DNA from 4 places in the Streptomyces sp. NPDC091280 genome. Region 3 is predicted to be linked to each of the others. Evidence: riboswitches for the same ligand, from Rfam matches in the RefSeq annotation. Region 3 holds a riboswitch; each other region holds the start of a gene.

Region 1 (3,200 bases), on a different contig from region 3:
CGGCCGGCCCGAGCAGGGCGGCGGCACAGAGCGTGACGACTCCGACCATGGTGTGCTTGTACATGTCCGCTCCCGGCCGCCCGATCGTCCTCGTCGCCCCGCACCCGCACCGGCGGTGGCCCGCCTGCCGGGGCGCGGTCGTCGTGTCCCTCTCGACGCTACGACCGTGCTCCAGGATGCACCACTCGTACGGGCCGCCGGCACGGTTGGCCGGGAGTGATCCGAGGTGTGCGGTCGGGGCCGGGAAATGCCCGGCCCCGACCGGATCACGCGGGGCGTACGGCGCCCCGGATGGCGGCGGAACCGGCGTAGAAGATCGACTCCTCGCGGATCGGAGTGCCGGGGCTCGGCGCGTGGATCATCAGTCCGTTGCCGGTGTAGAGGCCGACGTGGTCGACGCTGTCGTAGAAGAAGATCAGGTCGCCGGCGCGGATGTCCGTGAGCGGGACGAGGGCGCCCGAGCCCGACTGTTCCTGGGCGGTGCGCGGGAGCAGGACGCCCGCGGCCTTCCAGGCGGCCTGGGTGAGGCTGGAGCAGTCGTACGCGTCCGGTCCCGCCGCGCCCCACAGGCAGGGCCTGCCGATCTGTGCGCGCGCGAAGGCGAGGGCGGTGGCGGTCTTGCTCTGGGTGCCGGCGTCCGGTGCGGTGGGGGCGGGAGCGGGGATCACCGCGACGGGCGCCGGGGCCTGGACCGGAGGGAGCGTGACTTCCGGCGCCGGGGGCGCGAGCGTGGGGGCGACGGACGGTGCCGCGGCGAACGAGACCTCGGGGGCGGGGGCGGTCGGCTGCCACTGCTGCTCCGGCGGGCGCCAGGACGGCTCCGGCGCGGGCTGCCAGGCGGGCTGGGGCGAGGGCTGCTGCGGGATCAGCGGTATCTGCCCGGTGGACCAGACCGGTTGCTCGGCCACGACCGGCATCTGCCCCGTCGACCAGAGCTGTTGCTCGGTCACCGCAGGGAACTGACCGGTGGACCAAGTCTGTTGCTCCGCCACCACCGGCATCTGGCCGGTCGCCCAAGGCTGTTGCTCGGTCACCACGGGCATCTGGCCTGTCGACCAGGGCTGTTGCTGGGTCACCACGGGCATCTGCCCCGTGGACAACGCGGCCTCCGGGGTGGACCAGGCCGTCTCCGGGGGCGGCCAGGTGGCGCCCGTCGGCGTGGCCTCGGTGCGCGGCGAGCCGATCGACGGGAGCAGATCCAGGCTCGCGGTGAGCGGGTCGAACGCCGCCGCGGGGGCGGTCGCGAACTGCTGTGGTGCCATGACGCGCGAGGCCGGCATCTCGACGGCCGGAGCGGGCGGTACCGGCGGCAGGTCGAGGACGGTCGCCGTCGGCGTCTGCGCCATCTGGGCCTGAGCCATCTGTGCCATCTGGGCGAGCTGCGACATCTGCGGCGGCTGCGGTGCTTGCGCCTGCGGCACCTGCGTCTGCGTCATCTGTGCCAGCTGCGGCATCTGTGCCGTCATGGGCGACTGCTGAGCCTGCGGTGCGGCGGGCGGCAGCGCGGCGATGGGTGCCGGGGCCGACTCCGGTGCGGAGGGCGTGAGTTGAGGTGCGGTGGTGGTGCCCATGGTCAGCTCGGCCATGGCGCGGCCGGACTGCGCTTCGAGCGCACGGCCGGCGCCCTCGGGCTCAGGACGCCGTTCGGGCCGCTCGGAGCGTTCGGGGCGGGACTCGGCCGGGCGGGCCTGCGCCCTGCCGGGCGGCAGGGCCGCCGGTACGGTCGGGCCCAGCTGGGTGCGGGCGCGGTCGAACAGCTGCCGGGTGACGGCTTCGACGGCGGGGTCGGAAGGACGTGACGCGCTGGGGCGGGATTCGACGCGCTTGCGCGGTTTCCCCGACATCGCACGCGTGGCGTTGTAGGTCCCGGTGGCCGTCTCGGCCCTGTCGTAAAGGGAGTTGATCCGCCGCTGGACTTCGTCACGGCTGGGTCGGTCTTCCACGGTGGGGCCACTGCCTCCGGTGCGCGTACCTCGTTCTGCCGGCATGGCAGACGTGCTCCTTCCGTATCGCGCCTACCGGGTTAGCTGTCGGGTTCGGGCGGCGATCACGGAAGGTTTGCCCTACGACCCTTGCCCACAGGGGCAGTTGGGTCGATTCACCCCAAGTCGGTTGGGTCCCCGGCTCCGGTTGCCGCGAGCGGCGCGCCGGACTCAACGCAAGCCGCGCGGCCCGGCGCTGATCGCCGGAGTAGGTCGTACGGCCTGAGCGTCAACTTAGCCAACGTGTGTGCCTCGTGTGAAGGTTGAAGCGCGATATGTCCGATACGTTTTTGTGACCTTTACCTCGCCCTGGTGCACCGAAGGGCCGGGTGGCCGCCGGGTCGGGTGATCCATAAGAGGTCGCTATGAATTTCTGGGACGGTTGAACACACCGGGTTCCGGCTCCGTATTGGGTCGGGGGATTTCCATGCCGGGACGAGCCGGGCCGACCGATACGCGTAGGAGCAACTTCCTTGGCACGCAACACGCGCAGACGCCCCACGGGCGCACGACGCGCGACGATGGCAGCAGTCGCCCTGATGCTGGGCGGCGGAGGACTGGTGGCGGCGAACGTCTACGCGTCGGCGTCCGAAGGCGGTTGGGGCGGTGACTCCGCCCAGCAAGGGTCTCCGGACGCGGCGTCGCGCGGCGCGACGATCGACTGCCCGGACATCGGCACCCAGTTGACGACGGTGCCCGCCGGGGCGAAGACCGACGTCGACAAGGAACTCGCGCTTCTGGACCAGCAGATAACCGAGGCCTACCAGAAACTCCAGGACTCCAGGGACGCCATCCGGCAGGACGCGTCCTTCGCCGACAACGCGATCATGAATCCGCTGAAGGAGAAGCGGGCCGCGACCATCGGGCGGATCGACGACGCCATCGGGCGCGTCGGGGACCGGCCGCAGGGACTCGACGCGCTCGCCGCGTGCACCCTGATCGCACCCAAGAACGACACCGGCGACCAGGGTGACCAGGGTGGCGACGGCGGCGATCAGAGCGCCGGTTCCAGCGCGAGTGCCAGTGCCGGCGGCCAGGGCGGTCAGGGCCAGCAGGGCAACGGGCAGTCCACCAACGGGCCCGTCGCCTCGGACTACGCGGACATCACCTCCGTACAGCCGAACGTGAACGCTCCGCAGGAGCAGGCCAACGCCTCGCGCGGTACGTTCGTCACCGCCTGCGGGGTGAACGCCAACGGCCTGTTCAACTCGGACAACG
Region 2 (3,200 bases), on a different contig from region 3:
CGGAGAAGTCGAGGGAGGCCTGGAGGCGTTCGGGCGTGATGTTGGAGGCCGCGATGTACCGCACCTTGCCCGCCGTCACCAGTTCGTCCAGGGCGCCGACGATCTCCTCGACCGGCACCTCGACCTGGTCGAAGTGGGTGTAGTAGAGGTCGATGTGGTCGGTGTCCAGGCGGCGCAGGGAGGCGTCGGCGGCGGCCTTGATGTTGGCGGCGGACAGGCCGGGGAAGTCGGGGTGCTGGCTGACCTTGGTGGCGATGACGACGTCGGAGCGGTTGCCGCGGGCCTTGACCCACTTGCCGATGACGGTCTCGGACTCGCCGCCCTGGTTGCCCGGGGCGAACGCGGAGTAGGAGTCGGCGGTGTCGACGAAGTTGCCGCCCGCGGCGGCGTAGGCGTCGAGCACCGCGAAGGAGGTGGCCTCGTCGGCGGTCCACCCGAACACGTTGCCGCCGAGGTTCAGCGGGAAGATCTCCAGGTCGGACCGGCCCAGCTTGCGAAGAGAAGTCATGCTCCACGTCAACCGCCGGACCGGAACCGGATATTCCATCAGGTGGGTCAGGGGTTGAGGCCCTTGCTGCGCAGCCAGGGCGCCGGGTCGCTCGCGGTGGCCGCGCCGTTGATGTGGACCTCCAGGTGGAGGTGCGGCCCGGTCACGTTGCCGGTCGCGCCCACGCGGCCGATGACGTCTCCGGTGGCGACCTTCTGGCCGACGCTGACGTTGATCGAGGACTGGTGGCAGAACCACAGCTCGGTGCCGTCGTCGAGGGTGAGGATCGTGCGGTAGCCGTAGGAGCCGGCCCAGCCCGCCTCGGTGATCGTGCCGCTGTGGATGGCCTTGATCAGGGTGCCGGTGGGGGCGGCGAAGTCGAGTCCGGTGTGGTAGCCGGAGGACCACATGGAGCCGGCCTGGCCGAAGGTGCCGGTGATCGTGTACGAGGCGACCGGCAGCGTGTACTGCTTGGCGAGCGCGGCGAGTTTCGCGCTCTCGGCCTTCTTCTTGGCGGCGGCCTCGGCGGCCTTCTTCGCGTCGGCGGCCTTCTTCGCGGCGTCCTGCTCGGCCTTCGCGGCGGCGGCGTCGAGCTGCTTGGCGACGGCGGCCTCGGCGGCGGCCTGGGACCGGCCGTCGACCTGGAGCTGCTGGTACTCGGCCTGCTCCATGATCCGGTTGCGCAGCAGTTCACCCGCGTCCGAGGTGCCCTTGGCGGTCTCGTTGGCGGTGACGCCGACGCTGCTGAGCGCGGTCGCGGAACCCTTGGGGGTGCTCGCGGAGTCGTCCAGCAGATGACCCACGGAGGGCAGGTCGGGCAGGGAGATCGAGACGGGCGGCTTGCCGGTGTTGGCGCTGGCCATCCCGCCGGCGCTCACGGCGGCTATGACACCGACGCCCAGGACGGTGGAGCTGCGGGCGAATCCCCCGCCACCACGCTGCTTGGCGACACGGTGCTTGCCGCGGTTGGGAAGAACGGTCTCCGCGCTGGGATTCCACTCCTCCCAGGGGCCCTCGTCGGGACGGTGACCGCCGTAGACGAACGGGGCTTCTGGGGCAGCCTGGTTGGACGCCACGTGGGCGTGCTCCTTTCCTTCCTTCTCGCCTACCGGGTTAGCTGACGGGTTCGGAGCAGGAAGGTCTCCTACGCGCGTAAACCGGTCGTGTTCCCACGACTGTCGACGTGCGATTCACCCCAAGTGGTGGTTCCCCGGTTCCCTCGCGGGATTCGGCGCGTGCGCACGGAGCTGTCTCTTGTGACGGCTGGGACGACCGTGCTGCGTTATCGAACGTTAATAGACACGGGCGTCCGTTTCCAAGCCCGTTCGCTTGATCATTAACCTTTCCTTGCTGGACGAAAGGGCCCACCACCGGCGAAAAACGGGTGAGTTGACCGGTCACGGCCGACGTACGGCGATCATCGCCATGTCGTCCGCCATCCCGCCCCCGGCATAACGGCGCACCTCTTTGGCGAGGATTCCGAGCAGTGCCACCGGACTGCGGAAGGTCCGCCCGGCCAGCCGCTCCCCCGGGTCGTAGAACACACCGTGGCCGTCGCGGGCCTCGGTCAGCCCGTCGGTGTACAGGAGCAGGGTGGCGCCGCCGGGGAACGCGAACTCCTCGGCCCGGTCGGGCCAGTAGCCCAACTCGCCCATTCCCAGGGGCAGTGCGGGCTCCTTGACGAGCAGGGCGTCCACGCTGCCGTCCGCGCGCAGGAGCAGCGGCGGCGGATGGCCGCGGTCGACGATCCGTACGACACCGTCGCCGTGCGGGAGTTCGGCGAGGACGGCCGTGGTGAAGCCCTCGACCGCGTCGAGCCCGTCGCGCCGGGTGCCCTCGCGCGCCAGCGCCCGCTCCAGCCGCTGCGCGACCGCCTCCAGGGTGGCCTCCTGCTCGGCCGCCTCCCGGAACGCCCCGATCACCACGGCCACGGCGGCGACCGCGCCCATGCCCTTGCCGCGCACGTCGCCGACGACCAGGCGTACGCCGTGCGGGGTGTCCTGGACCGCGTACAGGTCGCCGCCGATGAACGCGCCCTCCTGGGCCGCCTCGTAGCGGGCGGCGATCTCGAACCCGCCGATCCGCTCGGCCGGTTCGGGCAGTACGGCGCGCTGGGCGGCCTCGGCGATCTCGCGCACGGAGGCGAGCTGTTCGCTGCTGCGGCGGACCAGGACGTTGATGAGGACGGCGAGCGCGGCGACCGTGGCCACGGTGGCCGACTCGGTGAGCGCGTCGATGTGGAGGAGGATGCCGAGCCTGAGGTGGATCACCAGGACGACGGCGACGGAGGCCAGCCCGGTGAGGACGGTGCCGCGCCGCGAGTAGAGCGGGGCGGCGATCAGCGGGGCGGCGGTGAAGAAGGGGGCCGCGGTGAAGTCCTGCGGGGTGAAGTAGTCGTAGAACGCCCCGACGACGAGCAGCAGCGCGGGCAGCCGGCGGACGAAGGCGAGGCCCCGGTCGGGCACGGGATCGCTGCGCACATACCGACCGTCCTCCACGCGTCCAGTCTTTCGTGGCGGGGGGAGGGTGGCGAGCGGGGTGGGCCGACCGTGGCGGGAGAAACACCTAGGGCCGGAATCCATTTCTGGACTCCGGCCCTAGGCCTTGAGTAGCGGGGACAGGATTTGAACCTGCGACCTCTGGGTTATGAGCCCAGCGAGCTACCGAGCTGCTCCACCCCGCGCCGTTGTGTCTCCAACTATACGCCATCCAC
Region 3 (3,200 bases):
CGTCACCGTCTGCTCCACCGACGACCGCTACGACAACGACGTGCACTACACGGGCGGTTCGGCCCTCGCCGTCGATCTGCACGCCTGGGCCGCCACCATGCTCGCCTTCGCCGCCCGGCCGCCGGACCCCGAGTACGCGGGCCTGGTCTGGCGCGACATGTGGATCGAGCGCCTGGAGCGGATCGACCCGTTCATCCACACCTGGCTGTCCCACCAGCTCCGCGACGACTACTGGAAGCACGGCAGCGTCCGCGAGGACTACGGCGCGATCCGGGCGGCCGTCCTGGCGGTGGGCGGCTGGCACGACCCGTACCGCGACACGGTCCTGCGGCTCGTCGAACACCTCCCGCCGGACCGGGTGCGCGGCCTGATCGGCCCGTGGTCCCACCAGTACCCGGACCGGGGCCTGCCGCCGGGCCCCGCGATCGGCTTCCTCCAGGAGACCCTGCGCTGGTGGGACCACCACCTCAAGGGCATCGACACGGGCGTCATGGCGGAACCCGCGCTGCGGGCCTACGTCAGCGACTCGCATCCCCCGGCCACGGTCTACGACACGCTGCCGGGCCGCTGGGTCGGCGAACCCGCGTGGCCCTCGCCGCGCGTGAAGACGACGACGTACGGCCTCCGGGGCGCGCCCGTGCCGGTCCGCTCCCCCATGCACACCGGGCTGGACGCGGGCCGTTTCTTCCCCTTCGGGAACGATGCGGACCTGCCTCCCGACCAGCGGGACGAGGACGCGCGGTCGGCGTGCTTCGAGTTCGAGGTGCCGGCCGAGACGTGGGTGCTGGGGCGGCCGAGGGTGCGGCTGCGGCTGACCTGCGGGGTGGAGCGCGGGCAGGTGATCGCGCGGCTGTGCGATGTCGCCCCGGACGGTGCCTCGACGCTGGTCACCCGGGGGGTGCTGAACCTGTCCGCGCGGCACGGCCGGGACCGGGCGGTGCGGTGGACCCCCGGTGCCACGGAGGACGTGACGTTCGAGCTGAACGGGATCGGGCACGCGTTTCCGCCGGGCCATCGGATCCGGCTCGCGGTGTCGTCGGCGTACTGGCCGTGGGTGTGGCCGCAGCCGGGGTCGGCGGCGGGGTTCACCCTGGACCCGGAGGGCAGTGCGCTGGAACTCCCGGTGCGGGAGCGGGAGTTGACCGACGACATCCGCTTCGAGGAGCCGGAGGAGGCGGCGCCGCTCGGGGTGCACCACCCCGTCACGCTGGACGAGCCGCGGCCCGAGCGGCTCGTCGTACGGGATGTGGCGAAGGGCGAGTGGCGGCTGGAGGTGGACCCCCGGTACGGCGGCACGCGCAGGTATCCGGACGGCCTGGAGTTCACAGAGGACGGGCGGGAGACGTACACGATCGACGAGGCGGACCCGCTGTCGGCGCGGACGCGGTCCGACTGGTCGATCCGGCTGCACCGGCCGGAGCAGGCCTGGGACACGACCGTGCGCACGCGGTCCGAGATCGCCTGCGACGAAACGGACTTTATTACCTCGAACGAGGTGATCTGCACCGAGAACGGTGAAGTGATCTTTCACCGCACTTGGGAGAAAAGGATTCCGAGAACTGCCAGTTGAGGATGAATGCCCGATTTGCCGCGCTTAATCCTCCCGTGAGTTGGGTCACGCATTTCTGTGTGCGACCTGTGCCCCGATTCGTTCGCGTTTCCCCTTGCGGCGATTGACAGTTGACCCTTGGCTCGCGCAAAGGATCAAGTGCCCCATACGCCTCAGATCAAGGTCAATAGGGGTCAGGTGTGATTCCGCCACTTGTTCCGGACATGTGCTCTCGCATACGTTCCCGGCCTGTCGAGCGGAACGCCGAATCCTGCCGCCGCCCGGCATCCCAGTCACGAACTTCTCGCACGGCAGGAGCGGGGGACCCAGGTAAGTCGCCGGACCGGTCGGCACGACCGGAACGGCTAGGGGTCAAGTCACGTCCGCAAGGGCGCGGCCGGGCACCTCCCAGCCCGAACCCGACAGCTCACCTCGCAGGCGCCGGAGAGGAACCTCGTCATGCCTGCAACCGCTCAGTCCCGCCGCGCCCGCCTCGTCCGCCGCCTGGTCGTCGCCGGTACCGGTGCCGCGATCCTCGCCCTCCCGGTCGTCGGGGCGACCACCGCCTCGGCCGCCACGACCTCGTCGACCACGCTCGCCGGGTACCCCAACACCCTCGACGGGTGGATCCGCGAGTCGCTCGCGATCATGGCGCAGAAGGGGATCCCGGGCACGTACAACGGGATCTACCGCAACGTGATCCGTGAGTCGTCCGGCAACCCGTACGCGATCAACAACTGGGACTCCAACGCGGCGGCCGGCACCCCGTCGAAGGGCCTGCTCCAGGTCATCGACCCGACGTTCAACGCGTACCACGTGGCCGGAACCTCGTTCGACCCCTACGACCCGGTCGCGAACATCACCGCCGCGTGCAACTACGCGGCGGCGGTGTACGGGTCGATCGACAACGTGTACGGCGCCTACTAGAGGTCCGCGCGTTCGCCGTGACGGTCAGGAGCCGCCCGCGCGGTTCTGGTTCCTGATCATCACGTACACGATTTCCCTCATGATGCCCGCCAGCGTGAAGTACTCGACGCCGTTCAGGGTGATGGGCGGCGCCGTTCCGGCGTTCACCAGGCCGTGGATGAAGTCGGAGATGTGGCCCCAGTTGTTCTCCAGAACGACGTTGTCCGCGCCCATCGCGTTGCCGACCCCGTTGCGCAGGTTGTCGGTCACGAGATTGCGGACGGTGCCGAACCGGGCGGCCTCCGACAGCGCCTGGATCAGGCGGACCATGTGGCGGGCGAGGGCCGTGCGCTGTTCGTTGGTCCCGTTGAGGGCGTTGACCATGTCCGCCACCGCGTTGACGGCGTTGTTGAGCTGGCCGCCGCCGTAGGTGAGGGTCGCGCGTTGCGTGCCCCCGGGGATCGTGGCGTAGTTGCCGGTCCAGGGCAGGCGCAGGGGTTGCGCGATGCCCATGATGTCGGCGGCGGCGTTGTTGGCCGGATCGTCGAAGAACCGGTAGCCGTGCGGCTCCCAGAACCCGATCACATAGAGGCTGCGCGCCCAGAGGAAGACCCGCCCCACAAGCAGGTTGTTGCGGTTCAGGTTGATCCCGATGATCTCGTTGCCCGTGGCGGTCGTCTCGCCCACGGCATTCGCGTACGTATGGCCGGCGTAGCCTCGCAGCTGGTCGATGACGGCCGTGTAG
Region 4 (3,200 bases), on a different contig from region 3:
TGATCTGTTGTCACTCTTCGAATCGTTAGCCACGGCAACCATAGTTCACCCTGGAGTGTGACCTACGCGATCGTAATATGGGGTTGACGGGCGGTGAGATAAGCCACTTGTAAAGGGTTGTCCAAAGTCGGAATAAGCCCCTGGCCAGGGACGTTGACCCCGGGAACGGTCTCAGCCCCGGCCTCCCGAGTCGGCCGACCGAGTCAGCCGACGGTGACGCCGTGCGAGCGGAGGTAGGCGACCGGGTCCACGTCCGAGCCGTAGTACGGCGTGGTCCGGATCTCGAAGTGCAGGTGCGGGCCGGTCACATTGCCGGTCGCGCCGGAGAGGCCGATCTGCTGGCCCTCGGTCACGGTCTGGCCGGCCGAGACGGACAGCTGCGACATGTGGGCGTACTGCGAGTACTCGCCGTCCGCGTGCCGGATGACGACCTCGTTGCCGTAGGCGCCGTCGTAGGCCGCCGAGACGACCGTGCCCGCGGCGACCGCCTTGACGGTGGTGCCGGTCGGGACGACGAAGTCGACACCCGTGTGATAGCCGCTGGACCACATACTGCCCGCGACGTGGTAGCCGGTACCGATGGTGCCGCCGGTCACGGGGAGGGTGTAGCCACCGGCGGTGCTGGTGGTGTCGGAGCTCTGCGTCGCCGACGTGTCCTTCTTCGACGAGGAGGAAGAGGACGAGGAAGACGACGAAGACGACTTGGACGACGAAGTCGAGGAACCGCTGGAGGACTTGGTGGTGCTCGCGTCCGTGTCCGTGGTGGCCTTCCCGCCGAGGGACAGCTTCAGGCCGGGATGGATCAGCGACGGGTCCGAGCCGATCGCCTCGCGGTTGTCCTGGTAGATCTTCTTCCAGCCGCCGGTGACGTCCTGCTCGTCGGCGATCTTCGCGAGCCAGTCGCCCGCCTTCACCGAATACGTCCTGACGCCCTCGGTCTTCGCCGTGGCCGCCTTCCGCGTCACCGACTTCTCGGCCGCCGGAACGGACTGAACGGCCTTTTCCGGAACGGAGGTCGACGTGGCCGCGTGCGCGCCGCCGGCTCCCATGAGCGGAAGGGCGAGCGCGGCGCCCCCGGTTCCGGCCACGGCTATCGAGCGGGTGAGGCGCTGGGACTTGGGACGGCGGTGCTTACCCTTCGCGGGCATGGCGAATTCCTCTCCGGCGCCTGCGGGGTGAGCTGTCGGGTGCGGGCTGGAGATGCCCGGCCGCGCGCTGGTCGCGGCTTTACCCCAAGCCCGTTCCGGAGACCGGAACAGGCGTACTACCTGTGGGTCCCCCGCTCCTGCCGCATACGGGTGGGTGTGTGCGGAGTCCGGTCGGCGGCAGGATTGGGCGTCCGTCCGGATTGGTGGCGAACGTAAGCGAGGAAGACGCAACGGGACAAGCAGGAGGTTCCACGGTTTTGGGTTTCTTGTGATCTCCTGTGGGAATTCACAGTCACCCTCCGTGAATTCCCACCCGACTTCGCCTTCAATTCCCCTGGAAAAGCATGTCAATTACGTGAACATGACGAGCGACGTACGGTCACGGATATGACGCTGCTCACGTACAACCTCTCAGGTTCCCTTAATCCAGAGCGAGTTGTGACGAAGCCTGCAATTCGGGTAGAAGGCTCAGATACGACGCAGCCGGAGAACCGTCGCATCGAGGTCACCGTGCAGCCCGGTCCGCAGCCCGTGGTGCAACAGCACGGCACCACGGTGGACTTCGCCCGTTTCGAGGCATTCGTACGACGCCGTCGGGTCGAGCCCGCGCAGCCGCAGCGCCGGGACCGGCTCGCCGTAGTGCTGCGCCTGGAGCAGGGCGAGGACCACGCTCTCGTCGCCGCGCGTGTACTGCACGGCGCTCAGTCCGCCGGTCGGCGGGCGCAGCCGGTGGAGGTCGCCGTGCTGCACCAGCGGCCGGATCTCCTTGTAGAGGGTGATCCACTCGCGGGCTTCGGCGAGTTCCTCCTCGGTCCACTCGGAGAGGTCGCCGCCCACGCCGAGCACCCCGGCCATGGCGCTCACGAACCGGAAGCGCAGGCTGCTGACCCGGTCGTTGAGCTGGGTGTTCGGGCTGTCGGTGACCCAGGCGGCCATCACGCGCGCGGGGTGGATCTGGCTGAAGCCGTGCTGGATGGCGAGCCGGTCGAGCGGGTCGGTGTTGTCGGAGGTCCACACCTGGTCCGTACGGCTCAGGATGCCGAGGTCGATCCGGCCGCCGCCGCCCGAGCAGGACTCGAAGGCCACCCCGGGGTGGGCCTCCCGCAGCCGGTCCAACAGGGCGTACAGGGCGCGCACATGGTCGACCCAGAGGCGCTGCGGATAGGCGTCGCCGGGCCAGCCCGCGTCCGTGAAGCAGCGGTTGAAGTCCCACTTCACATAGTCGATCGGGGCGCTGGAGAGCAGCCCGTCGAGCTGCTCCCACAGGTATTCCTGGACGTCCTCGCGGGCCAGGTTGAGGACGAGCTGGTTGCGGAACTCCGTGCGCCTGCGCCCCTCCTGGTACTGCACCCAGTCCGGGTGGGCGCGGTAGAGGTCGCTGTCCGGGTTGATCATCTCGGGCTCGACCCAGATGCCGAACTGCATGCCCAGCGCGTGGACGCGGTCGGCGAGCGGCTTGAGGCCGGCCGGGAAGCGGTCCGGGTTGGGGGTCCAGTCGCCGAGTCCGGCGCGGTCGCTGGTGCGGGCGCCGAACCAGCCGTCGTCGACCACGAACAGTTCGACACCGGCCGCCGCCGCGCGCTGCGCGAGCACCTCCTGCTGCTCCTCGGAGATGTCGAACTGCGTGGCCTCCCAGGAGTTGTAGAGCACCGGGCGGTCCTGGTCGGCGTCCGGCACGACGTACGTCCGCTGGTAGGTGTGCCAGGTGCGGCTGGCGCCGCCGAAGCCGGCGTCGCTCCACAGGGCCGCGAAGAGGGGCGTCGTGAAGGACTCCCCGGGCGCGAGGCTCAGCAGCCCGGACTCGTCGTACCCGGCGCCGCCGGTGATCTGCACGCGCGCGTCCGGGAGTTGGGCCACGGCGATCCGCCAGGACCCCGACCAGCCGAGGGCGCAGCCGTAGACCTCGCCGCGCTCCTCGGTCGCGTCGGTGTCGAGCGCGACCCAGGGGAGGTACTGGTGTCCGGTGTGGCCGCGCCGGCTGCCGATGACCTTCTCACCGTAGGTGAGGGGGGAGCGCACGAGTCGTGACTCGGCGGCCCAGCGTCCGTGCAC

What was found. Region 3 has a riboswitch for cyclic di-AMP ahead of ACIQPR_RS35385 (transglycosylase SLT domain-containing protein). Riboswitches for the same ligand answer to the same signal wherever they lie in the genome.
Positions count from the first base shown of each region.
Region 1: it holds a riboswitch for cyclic di-AMP, as region 3 does, so the genes downstream of both, ACIQPR_RS22870 (NlpC/P60 family protein) here and ACIQPR_RS35385 (transglycosylase SLT domain-containing protein) in region 3, are expected to answer to the same signal.
Region 2: it holds a riboswitch for cyclic di-AMP, as region 3 does, so the genes downstream of both, ACIQPR_RS13360 (M23 family metallopeptidase) here and ACIQPR_RS35385 (transglycosylase SLT domain-containing protein) in region 3, are expected to answer to the same signal.
Region 4: it holds a riboswitch for cyclic di-AMP, as region 3 does, so the genes downstream of both, ACIQPR_RS08100 (peptidoglycan DD-metalloendopeptidase family protein) here and ACIQPR_RS35385 (transglycosylase SLT domain-containing protein) in region 3, are expected to answer to the same signal.

Region 1 is NZ_JBIVUZ010000007.1:375,699-378,898, reverse strand. Features, by position in the region: gene ACIQPR_RS22875 (hypothetical protein) at 1-64, opposite strand, end outside; gene ACIQPR_RS22870 (NlpC/P60 family protein) at 267-1,988, opposite strand; cyclic di-AMP (ydaO/yuaA leader) riboswitch at 1,997-2,155, opposite strand; gene ACIQPR_RS22865 (DUF1996 domain-containing protein) at 2,504-3,200, shown strand, end outside.
Region 2 is NZ_JBIVUZ010000003.1:717,774-720,973, reverse strand. Features, by position in the region: gene ACIQPR_RS13365 (aldo/keto reductase) at 1-508, opposite strand, end outside; gene ACIQPR_RS13360 (M23 family metallopeptidase) at 556-1,563, opposite strand; cyclic di-AMP (ydaO/yuaA leader) riboswitch at 1,575-1,731, opposite strand; gene ACIQPR_RS13355 (PP2C family protein-serine/threonine phosphatase) at 1,885-3,069, opposite strand; tRNA gene ACIQPR_RS13350 (tRNA-Met) at 3,097-3,170, opposite strand.
Region 3 is NZ_JBIVUZ010000013.1:181,110-184,309, reverse strand. Features, by position in the region: gene ACIQPR_RS35390 (CocE/NonD family hydrolase) at 1-1,570, shown strand, start outside; cyclic di-AMP (ydaO/yuaA leader) riboswitch at 1,802-2,005, shown strand; gene ACIQPR_RS35385 (transglycosylase SLT domain-containing protein) at 2,009-2,476, shown strand; gene ACIQPR_RS35380 (ribosome-inactivating family protein) at 2,501-3,200, opposite strand, start outside.
Region 4 is NZ_JBIVUZ010000002.1:333,930-337,129, reverse strand. Features, by position in the region: gene ACIQPR_RS08100 (peptidoglycan DD-metalloendopeptidase family protein) at 204-1,148, opposite strand; cyclic di-AMP (ydaO/yuaA leader) riboswitch at 1,153-1,315, opposite strand; gene ACIQPR_RS08095 (alpha-galactosidase) at 1,617-3,200, opposite strand, start outside.